2 regions of the Arthrobacter sp. YA7-1 genome follow, and region 1 is predicted to be linked to the other one. Evidence: predicted binding sites of a transcription regulator. Region 1 holds the regulator's gene; the other holds the start of a gene.

What was found. The regulator HrcA, encoded in region 1, represses chaperone genes, less so after heat shock. The targets are predictions, from matches to a motif close to TTNGCACTCGNNNNNNNCGAGTGCNAA.
Region 2: groES (co-chaperone GroES) is a predicted target of HrcA. The motif match lies at 2,655-2,681, and genes of this name have one in related genera.

Annotation. Positions count from the first base shown of each region.
Region 1 covers NZ_CP110114.1:2,289,582-2,293,997, reverse strand. Annotated here, with positions in the region: gene OIT41_RS10780 (GerMN domain-containing protein) at 1-202, shown strand, start outside; gene OIT41_RS10775 (16S rRNA (uracil(1498)-N(3))-methyltransferase) at 216-992, opposite strand; gene dnaJ (molecular chaperone DnaJ) at 995-2,125, opposite strand; gene hrcA (heat-inducible transcriptional repressor HrcA) at 2,192-3,205, opposite strand; gene OIT41_RS10760 (DUF3097 domain-containing protein) at 3,393-4,250, shown strand; gene OIT41_RS10755 (DUF4870 domain-containing protein) at 4,354-4,416, shown strand, end outside.
Region 2 covers NZ_CP110114.1:3,204,078-3,208,493, reverse strand. Annotated here, with positions in the region: gene OIT41_RS14995 (shikimate 5-dehydrogenase) at 35-853, shown strand; gene OIT41_RS14990 (class I SAM-dependent methyltransferase) at 881-2,119, opposite strand; gene OIT41_RS14985 (hypothetical protein) at 2,197-2,607, shown strand; gene groES (co-chaperone GroES) at 2,827-3,123, shown strand; gene groL (chaperonin GroEL) at 3,209-4,416, shown strand, end outside.

The sequences.
Region 1 (4,416 bases):
GCAAATCCTTCGGGAGAACTCAAACGGCGACAAATCGTCCTACTTGGCCGGGCAGACCACCGCTTCGACCGTACCGGGACAGGGCGGCGTCTTCAGCCTCACCGTGGGGCTCGGAGCCGGCCGCTATGAATTGCGGGTCTCCTTGGTCGGTCCCAACGACGCCGACGTCGCGACGGATACCCGCTCCTTCAACGTCCGCTGATCGAGGGGTCTTCCTACCAGCGCCCTAGAATGTCGCTGGCCAGTACGACGGCGGCAGGACCCGCCGTCGACGAGCGAAGCACGTGGTGGCCCAAGAGCGCGGTGACGGCGCCGACGTCGCTAAGCTTGGTCACTTCGCGCGGTGAAATGCCGCCCTCCGGGCCGACGATGAGCAGGACTTCCCGCCCCGCGTCGGTGTCCTCGCCGGAAATCCCGCCGCGCCAATTCTCCAGGACGTCGCGCAAGGGACGTTTCGCGTCCTCGTGAAGGATGATCGCCAGGTCAGCCGCGGCTACCGCCGCAGCCAGCCCGGAGCCGTCGACGGCGGCACGCACCTCGGGAATCCACGCGCGCCGCGCTTGCTTGGCGGCCGCGGTGGCGACGGATTGCCACTTCGCGTGGGCTTTGGCGGCCCGGTCGCCCTTCCAGCGGACGATGGAACGCTCGGCCTGCCAGGGCACGACGGCGTCAATACCGAGTTCCGTCGCCGTCTCGACGGCAAGCTCGTCACGGTCGCCCTTCGCCAGCGCCTGGACCAGCACAAGCCGCACGGCCGGGCGGCCTTCCTCCTGGACGGCGGAGGCAAGGACGGTCAAGGTACCCTGCCCGGATCCGGCCACGGTGCCCGTGAGCCGCTTACCCGCACCGTCGGCGATGTCGACCGCTTCGCCGATTTCCAGGCGCTTGACCGTGACAGCGTGCCTGGCTTCGGCGCCGTCGAGCACGAAAGTGTCACCGGTGCCGAGTCCGTCCAAGGTTCCGGCAGCGGTGAAGAATACGGGGTTGCTCACCGCTACAGGTTACCGAGCTTGTCCCGCAGCTTCGCGAACATACCGCCGCTGGCCACGAGCTTGCCCTCGGTGAACTGCTCTCCGCGCAATTTGGCCAGTTGGCGGAGCAGGTCTTCCTGGGCGGCGTCTAGCTTGCCGGGCGTCTCCACATGCAGGTGCACCTTGAGGTCTCCCCTGCCGTAGCCGCGCAGGTGGGTGACGCCCAGCCCGCGAAGGGTGATGACTTCGCCGGACTGGGTGCCGGACTTGACGTCGATCTCCTGGGGGCCGTCGAAGGTCTCAAGCTGCAGTTCCGTGCCCAATGCCGCGGCGGTCATGGGAACACTGAGCGTTGCATGAAGGTCGTCGCCTTCACGAAGGTAGGTGGAATCGCTGTTTACCCGGATCTCCACGTAGAGGTCGCCGGGAGGCCCGCCCGCAGGACCTGCTTCGCCTTGCGACGACAGCTGGATGCGGGTTCCGGTGGCGACGCCGCCCGGCACCTTGACGGTCAGCGAACGGCGGCTGCGGATGCGGCCCTGGCCGTTGCATTCATTGCAAGGATCCTTGATGATCGAGCCGAAACCTTCGCACGATCCACACGGTGCCGCGGTCATGACCTGGCCGAGGATCGAGCGCACGGCCCGCTGGACCTGGCCCGAGCCGCCGCAGATGTCGCAGCGCTCCGGGTGGGTGCCCGCGCGGCAGCATGAGCCCTCGCACGTGGGGCAGATGACAGCAGTGTCCACCTCAAGCTTCTTGTTGACGCCGAAGACAGCCTCGCGCAAGTCGATGCGCACACTGATGAGGGCGTCCTGCCCGCGACGCATACGTGATGCGGGCCCCTGCATGCCGCCACCTCCTCCGCCGAAGAAGGTGTCGAAGATGTCCTGGAACGCGAATCCCTGGCCTGCGTAGCCGCCGCCGAAACCGTTGTCCGTCCCGTTCTCGTTGCCTGTGGCGTCGTAGACGCGGCGCTTCTGGGGGTCGGAGAGGACCTCGTAAGCGTGGGTCACGGCTTTGAATTCCTCCGCAGCGCCGGCCCCGGGGTTCACATCGGGGTGGAGCTTACGTGCAAGCTTGCGGTAGGCCTTCTTGATCTCCTCGCCGGTTGCTTCCGACGAGACGCCCAGAACGTCATAGTGACTGCTCAAAGTCGGTATCTCTTCCTTTATTACGGGTACACTGCGTTTCTTGCGGGGCGGTTCCAGCCGAAGCCGTCAACCGCCCAGAATGCGGGAAAGGTAGCGTGCGACGGCCCGGACGGCCGCCATGGTGTTGGGGTAGTCCATGCGGGTGGGTCCAAGAATGCCGATCTTGGCGCTGCTGCCCGGACCGTAGCCCGTGGCAACCACCGAAGCCTCGGAGAGGCCGTCATAGGGGTTTTCGCGGCCGATGCTCACCGTGACTCCCCGGGGGTCTTCCGCCATGTCCGACAGCAGCCGCAACATGACCACCTGCTCCTCGAGCGCTTCGAGGACAGGGCCGATGCTCAGGGGGAAGTCCACGTTGGAGCGGGCCAGGTTGGCCGTGCCGGCCATGACCATGCGTTCGTCGCGGCTCCGGTCGGCGAGCCTTTGGAGACCGTGGGCAAGGGCGCCTGCAAGGTTCCGGAGCGCCGGCGGGCACAAGGCCACCACCGAGGGCAGGACTTGGGACATGAGGTCGAGCTGTGAGCCAGCAATGCTTCCAAGGAATCGCGCGCGCAACGTCATGAGCTCTTCGTCGGCAGTGTCCGCCGCTGCGTGTACAACGCCTTGTTCCACTTTGCCCGAATCCGCGATCAGCACTACCAGGACCTGGCGCGGTGCCAAAAGGACAAACTCGATGTGCCGGACGCGTGCGCGGCTCAGGTGCGGATACTGGACGACGGCGACCTGGTTGGTGAGTTGGGACAGGAGCCGGACCGTGCGCTCCAGGATGTCCTCGACGTCGTCGGGGCCCTCAAGCAACGAGTGGATGGCCCGGCGCTCGGCAGCCGACAGCGGCTTGACCTCGGAAATGCGGTCCACGAACAGGCGGTAGCCCTTGTCCGTGGGGATGCGGCCTGCACTGGTGTGCGGTGCCGCAATGAGGCCTTCCTCTTCCAAGAGGGCCATGTCATTGCGGATGGTGGCGCTCGACACTCCCAGATGGTGCCGTTCGACCAAGGCTTTGGAGCCGACAGGCTCGCGGGAGTGAACGTAGTCCTCCACGATGGCGCGTAGCACTTCAAGCTTGCGTGGTTCGCTCACTGCCCACCTCCATTCAACAACCGGTACTTCTACAGTTAGCACTCAACATGCCCAAGTGCTAACAAGTCTAGTATGAGCCACCTCGTTGTTAGCATTGGTACCGCTCGCGGCGAACATGATGCCCGCGCGGTCCTGCGGAATTCCAAGGACCGTGACCGATCCCTTAGCGCAAAGTGGTGTGAAGACCGTGTCTTACGACAATTGGGGCCCGCAAGACCTCTCCTCGCCGGCCAAGCGGCAACTGCCTGAAGTGCCCGCTGAACGCGGAATGGTGCTCGAGGACGTGCAGTCCGGTTGGGTCGGGGCCGTGACCAGGGTGGAGAAGTCCGGAGGCATGCACATCGTGGTGCTTGAGGACCGGCGGGGAAAAGCGAAATCGTTCCGGCTTGGTTTCGGATTCCTGCTGGAGGGGCAAGCGGTGAAGCTCCTCCCGCCGGTGCCGCGCGGGGCGGCCGCAAAGGGCGCATCCCAACCGGGCAGGACGGCGTCGGGTTCCGTCCGGGTGGCCGGCCAGCGGGCGCAGGTCGCCAAGGCAAGCCGGATCTGGGTGGAAGGCAAGCACGACGCCGAACTTGTGGAAAAGGTCTGGGGAGACGATCTGCGGGTGGAGGGCATCGTCGTCGAGCCCTTGCACGGCGTGGACGATCTCAAGGCGGCCATCGCCGCCTTCTCCCCCGGCCCTGGCCGCCGGCTCGGAATCCTGGTTGATCACCTGGTGCCGGATTCGAAGGAGTCGCGCATCGCTGCCGGCGCCATGACGTTGCCGGGCGCCAAAGGAAACGTCCTGATCGTCGGTCACCCGTATGTGGACGTCTGGCAGGCAATCCGGCCCAAGGTGCTGGGGATCGAACAATGGCCGACCGTAGCGCGCGGCACGGATTGGAAGACCGGCATCCTCAGGTCGTTCGGTTGGCCGCACGAGACGGCCGAAGACGTGGGACTGGGTTGGCAGAGGCTTCTGGGCGCCGTCCATAGCTACGCCGACCTGGAGGCGTCTTTGTTGGGACGCGTGGAGGAAGTGATCGATTTCCTGACCGTCGCATGATGGTTTGGATGCCTCCGGGCCCGGACGTGGTCGTCCGATCCCGTGCCGAGCAAGTATTCTGGGACAGCAACACCGCACCTATAGCTACTCGAAGGAAGAAACTGTGGCAGACAACGCTCCTGACGATCGGGACGGCACCTCGGGCCAATCCCAGTACCACGGCGTT
Region 2 (4,416 bases), 910 kb from region 1:
GGCAGAGAACCCGCTACGCGAAGGAAGCCCCGTTATGCCGATCCTCAACAAAGACATGACGCTTTGCATTTCACTCTCTGCCCGGCCGAGCAACAACGGAACGCGTTTCCACAACTTCCTCTACGAGGCGCTCGGCCTGAACTGGATCTACAAAGCCTTCGCTCCAGCTGACCTCCCGAACGCGATCGCCGGCGTGCGCGGCCTGGGCATCCGCGGCTGCGCCGTCTCAATGCCGTACAAGGAAGACGTCATCGCCCTCGTCGACCGCATGGACGCATCGGCCGCCGCTATCGACTCGGTCAACACGATCGTGAACGACGACGGGGTACTCACGGCCTACAACACCGACTACACCGCGATCGCCCAGCTGATCGAGCGCAACGCGATCGACCCGGCGTCGTCCGTGCTGCTCCGCGGTTCCGGCGGCATGGCCAAGGCCACCGCGGCAGCCTTCCGCGACGCCGGATTCTCTCGCGTCACGGTGGTTGCGCGGAACGAGAAGTCCGGACAATCCCTCGCGGCGCTCTACGGCTTCGACTGGCAGGCCGAAGTTGGAGAGTCGACCGCGGACGTGATCGTCAACGTCACGCCGGTCGGCATGGCCGACGGACCCGAGTCCGGCTCGCTGTCCTTCCCCGAAGCGGCGGTCGCGGCCGCGCAGGTGGTGTTCGACGTCGTCGCCCTCCCTGCAGAGACGCCGCTCATCAAGGCTGGCCGTGCGGCAGGAAAGACCGTCATCAGCGGTGCCGAGGTGGCCACGATCCAGGCGCTCGAACAGTTCGTGCTCTACACCGGCATCACGCCAACTCCGGAGCAAGTGGCCGCTGCCGAAGAGTTCACGCGGGCCCAGTAGGGCGCCGCGGGGCCGGCCTGGCGTAACCTAGTCGGCCGCTGCCGGCTCCACCACAACAGCCACCTTTTCCTCGCCGATCCTCGTGAGGACCAGGGTGGCTGTCTTGTTGCCGCGGCCTTTCGCCGAGCCCTTTCCGGCCGGCAGCAATTGTTTCCGCAGTTCCTCGGGGGTGACGGATGTGCCGCGCTTCTTGATGTCCAGTACACCGATGCCGTTGGCCTTCACCCAGGCCTTGAGGGCCTTGACGTTCAACGGCATGACCTCCAGGACTTTGTAGGCGCGCGCGAATGGGGTCTCCACCAGCTCCGGAGCGCAAATGTAGGCGATGTGCCGGTCCACCAGGTGCCCGCCCAGCCGGAGTGCGACGTCGGCCACCAGTCCGGCGCGGATCACCGCGCCGTCCGGTTCATAGAGGTACCCCTCCACCGGTCCGACGTCGGGCACCGGGCCGCCGTCGAAATCTTCGCCGCTGGTGATCTCGGCTGCGCCTTGCGGCCCGAGCACCAGTGCCGCACGACGGATGCCGGGACGGGCGACGTCGTTGAACCACAGCGTTACTTCGGTGACGTCCCCTCCCACCGAGACCCACTGCGCCTCACAGCCGCCCGGAACCGATTCGTGCGGCATCCCCGGACCCATCTTGACGCCGACCGACTTTCCGGTAGCGGCCAGCGATTCAACGAAGGACAACGGCGGCGAGAACGCCTCCGGATCCCAGATACGCTTCGTCCCCGACGACGACGTCGTGCGGCGCGCCGGATCGAGCCACACGCCGTCGACCCCGTCGAGGGGCACGGACGTAGCGTCAGTGTGCACCACTGACGCATGCGGGAAGGGCATGAGGTTGATGGTGGCGCACGCCGCGGTGGTCTCATCCAGTTCCACGGCGGTGACCTTGATGTCCATCGAGGCCATGGCCATGGAGTCGGCTCCGAGCCCGCAGCCCAAGTCCGCGACGTGCTGCGTGCCCGCCTTGGCGAAACGCTCGGCGTGCCTGGCTGCCACACTGAGCCGGGTGGCCTGCTCCAGGCCGGCTTGGGTGAAGAGCATCTGCCGGGCGAATTCGCCGAACTTGGCCTCGGCCCGGGTGCGGAGCCTGGATTGGGTGAGGACGGCGGCCACCAGCCCGGGGGAGTGGCCGTCCTTGCGCAGGCGGGCATTGAGGGCCAACGCTTCGCCGTCGCGGTACGGTCCCAAGGATGCCAGAAGTTCCCAACCCTCGGTTGTCAGCAAGGGGGCAATGTGGTCCTGGGGTGTGTCAGCCATGGGAACTAGCCTAGTGCTCGCCTGTCATACGGGGTGGAGGGGGATCCAGGAGCACTCGGGCGGATAGGGTTGATGCCATGGAAGACAACCCAGTACGCCAGCCTGACGACGCCAATGGTTCTCCCTCTGTCCCCGATAGACGTCCCTTCGCCGGAAATCTTTCCAAGTATGCCCGCCCGGCGCTTATCGTCGGTGCTTTGATTGCCGTTGTCTGCATCGCTCTCTTGATCATTATTTTCTTCCTCGATTCCTTCAATGCAGCTACCTACTCCATGACCGGAAAGAGCGTCCAGGACGCCACTGACGAGGCCCGGGAGATCCGGGACACCTATTCCGGTGCGCGCATCGGTGCGATCGTCGGGCTGGTGGTGTTCGGCGTCGTCGCGCTCGCGAGCGGCGTGGTGCTGTACCTGAACCGCGGAACCGCGCCGGCGGAAGAGTACGACGACGGCGAGGATGTCGACTTCGACGACCTCGCCGGGCAATGAGCTTCCGACCGGAAGCGGCGCTCCGGGTGTTCACCCGTGACGGAATTCTGGCACTCGCCTTGACCGAGTGCTAATGCTTACATAGAGTCTTGATTAGCACTCTCCCTAGGCGGGTGCTAATGCCGCCAGGCACTTACCGGCACCGCGACGACGGTAAGCCCGCCACGGCACCCCTGGTTTGATAGTCCATGTACTACCTCACGTAAAGGAGAGATCCGAGTGTCGGTCTCCATTAAGCCTCTCGAGGATCGCATTGTTGTCCGCCCGCTCGAAGCAGAGCAGACCACGGCTTCCGGCCTGGTCATCCCGGACACTGCACAGGAAAAGCCGCAGGAAGGCGAAGTTGTTGCAGTTGGCCCCGGCCGCTTCGATGACAACGGCAACCGGGTTCCGGTCGACGTAACCGTTGGCGACGTCGTCATCTACTCCAAGTACGGCGGAACTGAAGTCAAGACCGGCGGCAACGAATACCTCGTTCTGTCCGCCCGCGACGTTCTGGCGATCGTCGTTAAGTAATTCCCTGGATCCCGCATCGCAGATTACGTCGGACTTTTCCGGTCGAATCAGCGGTGCGGGTTTTCCGTCTTGAAAGGACACAACCATGGCAAAGCAGCTTGCGTTTAACGACGCTGCCCGTCGCTCGCTCGAAGCAGGCATTGACAAGCTCGCCAACACCGTCAAGGTCACCCTTGGCCCGCGTGGCCGCAACGTCGTTCTGGACAAGAAGTGGGGAGCTCCCACCATCACCAACGACGGCGTGACGATCGCCCGCGAAGTCGAACTCGACGACCCGTATGAGAACCTTGGCGCGCAGCTGGCCAAGGAAGTCGCAACGAAGACCAATGACGTCGCAGGCGACGGCACCACCACGGCCACCGTGCTTGCGCAGGCCCTCGTCAAGGAAGGCCTGCGCAACGTTGCCGCTGGAGCCGCCCCGGGCGAAATCAAGCGTGGCATCGAGGTTTCCGTCCAGGCCGTGGCTGCCCGCCTCCTGGAGAACGCCCGCGAAGTAGAAGGCACGCAGGTTGCCAGCGTCGCCGCGATCTCCGCCCAGAGCGATGAGGTTGGCGAGCTCCTCGCCGAGGCTTTCGGCAAGGTCGGCAAGGATGGTGTCATCACCATCGAAGAGTCCTCCACCACGCAGACCGAACTGGTCCTCACCGAGGGCATGCAGTTCGACAAGGGCTACCTGTCCCCGTACTTCGTCACTGACGCGGAACGCCAGGAAGCTGTTCTGGAGGACGCGCTCATCTTGATCAACCAGGGCAAGATCTCCTCGCTGCAGGAATTCCTGCCGCTCCTCGAGAAGGCCTTGCAGGCCGCCAAGCCGCTCTTCATCATTGCTGAGGACATCGACGGCGAAGCGCTGTCCACGCTGATCGTGAACCGTATCCGCGGCACCCTGAACGTCGTCGCCGTCAAGGCACCGGGCTTCGGCGACCGCCGCAAGGCCATGCTGCAGGACATCGCCACACTGACCGGCGCACAGGTAGTCTCCCCGGAGCTCGGCCTTTCCCTGGACCAGGTTGGCCTCGAGGTGCTCGGCAGTGCCCGCCGCATCACCGTCACCAAGGACAACACCACGATTGTTGACGGCGCCGGCACACCCGAGGACGTCGCAGCACGCGTCGCCCAGATCCGTGCCGAGCTGACCCGCACCGACTCCGACTGGGACCGGGAAAAGCTGCAGGAAAGGCTTGCAAAGCTTGCCGGCGGCATCGGCGTCATCAAGGTCGGCGCAGCCACCGAGGTCGAACTCAAGGAAAAGAAGCACCGTATCGAGGACGCAGTGTCCTCCACGCGTGCTGC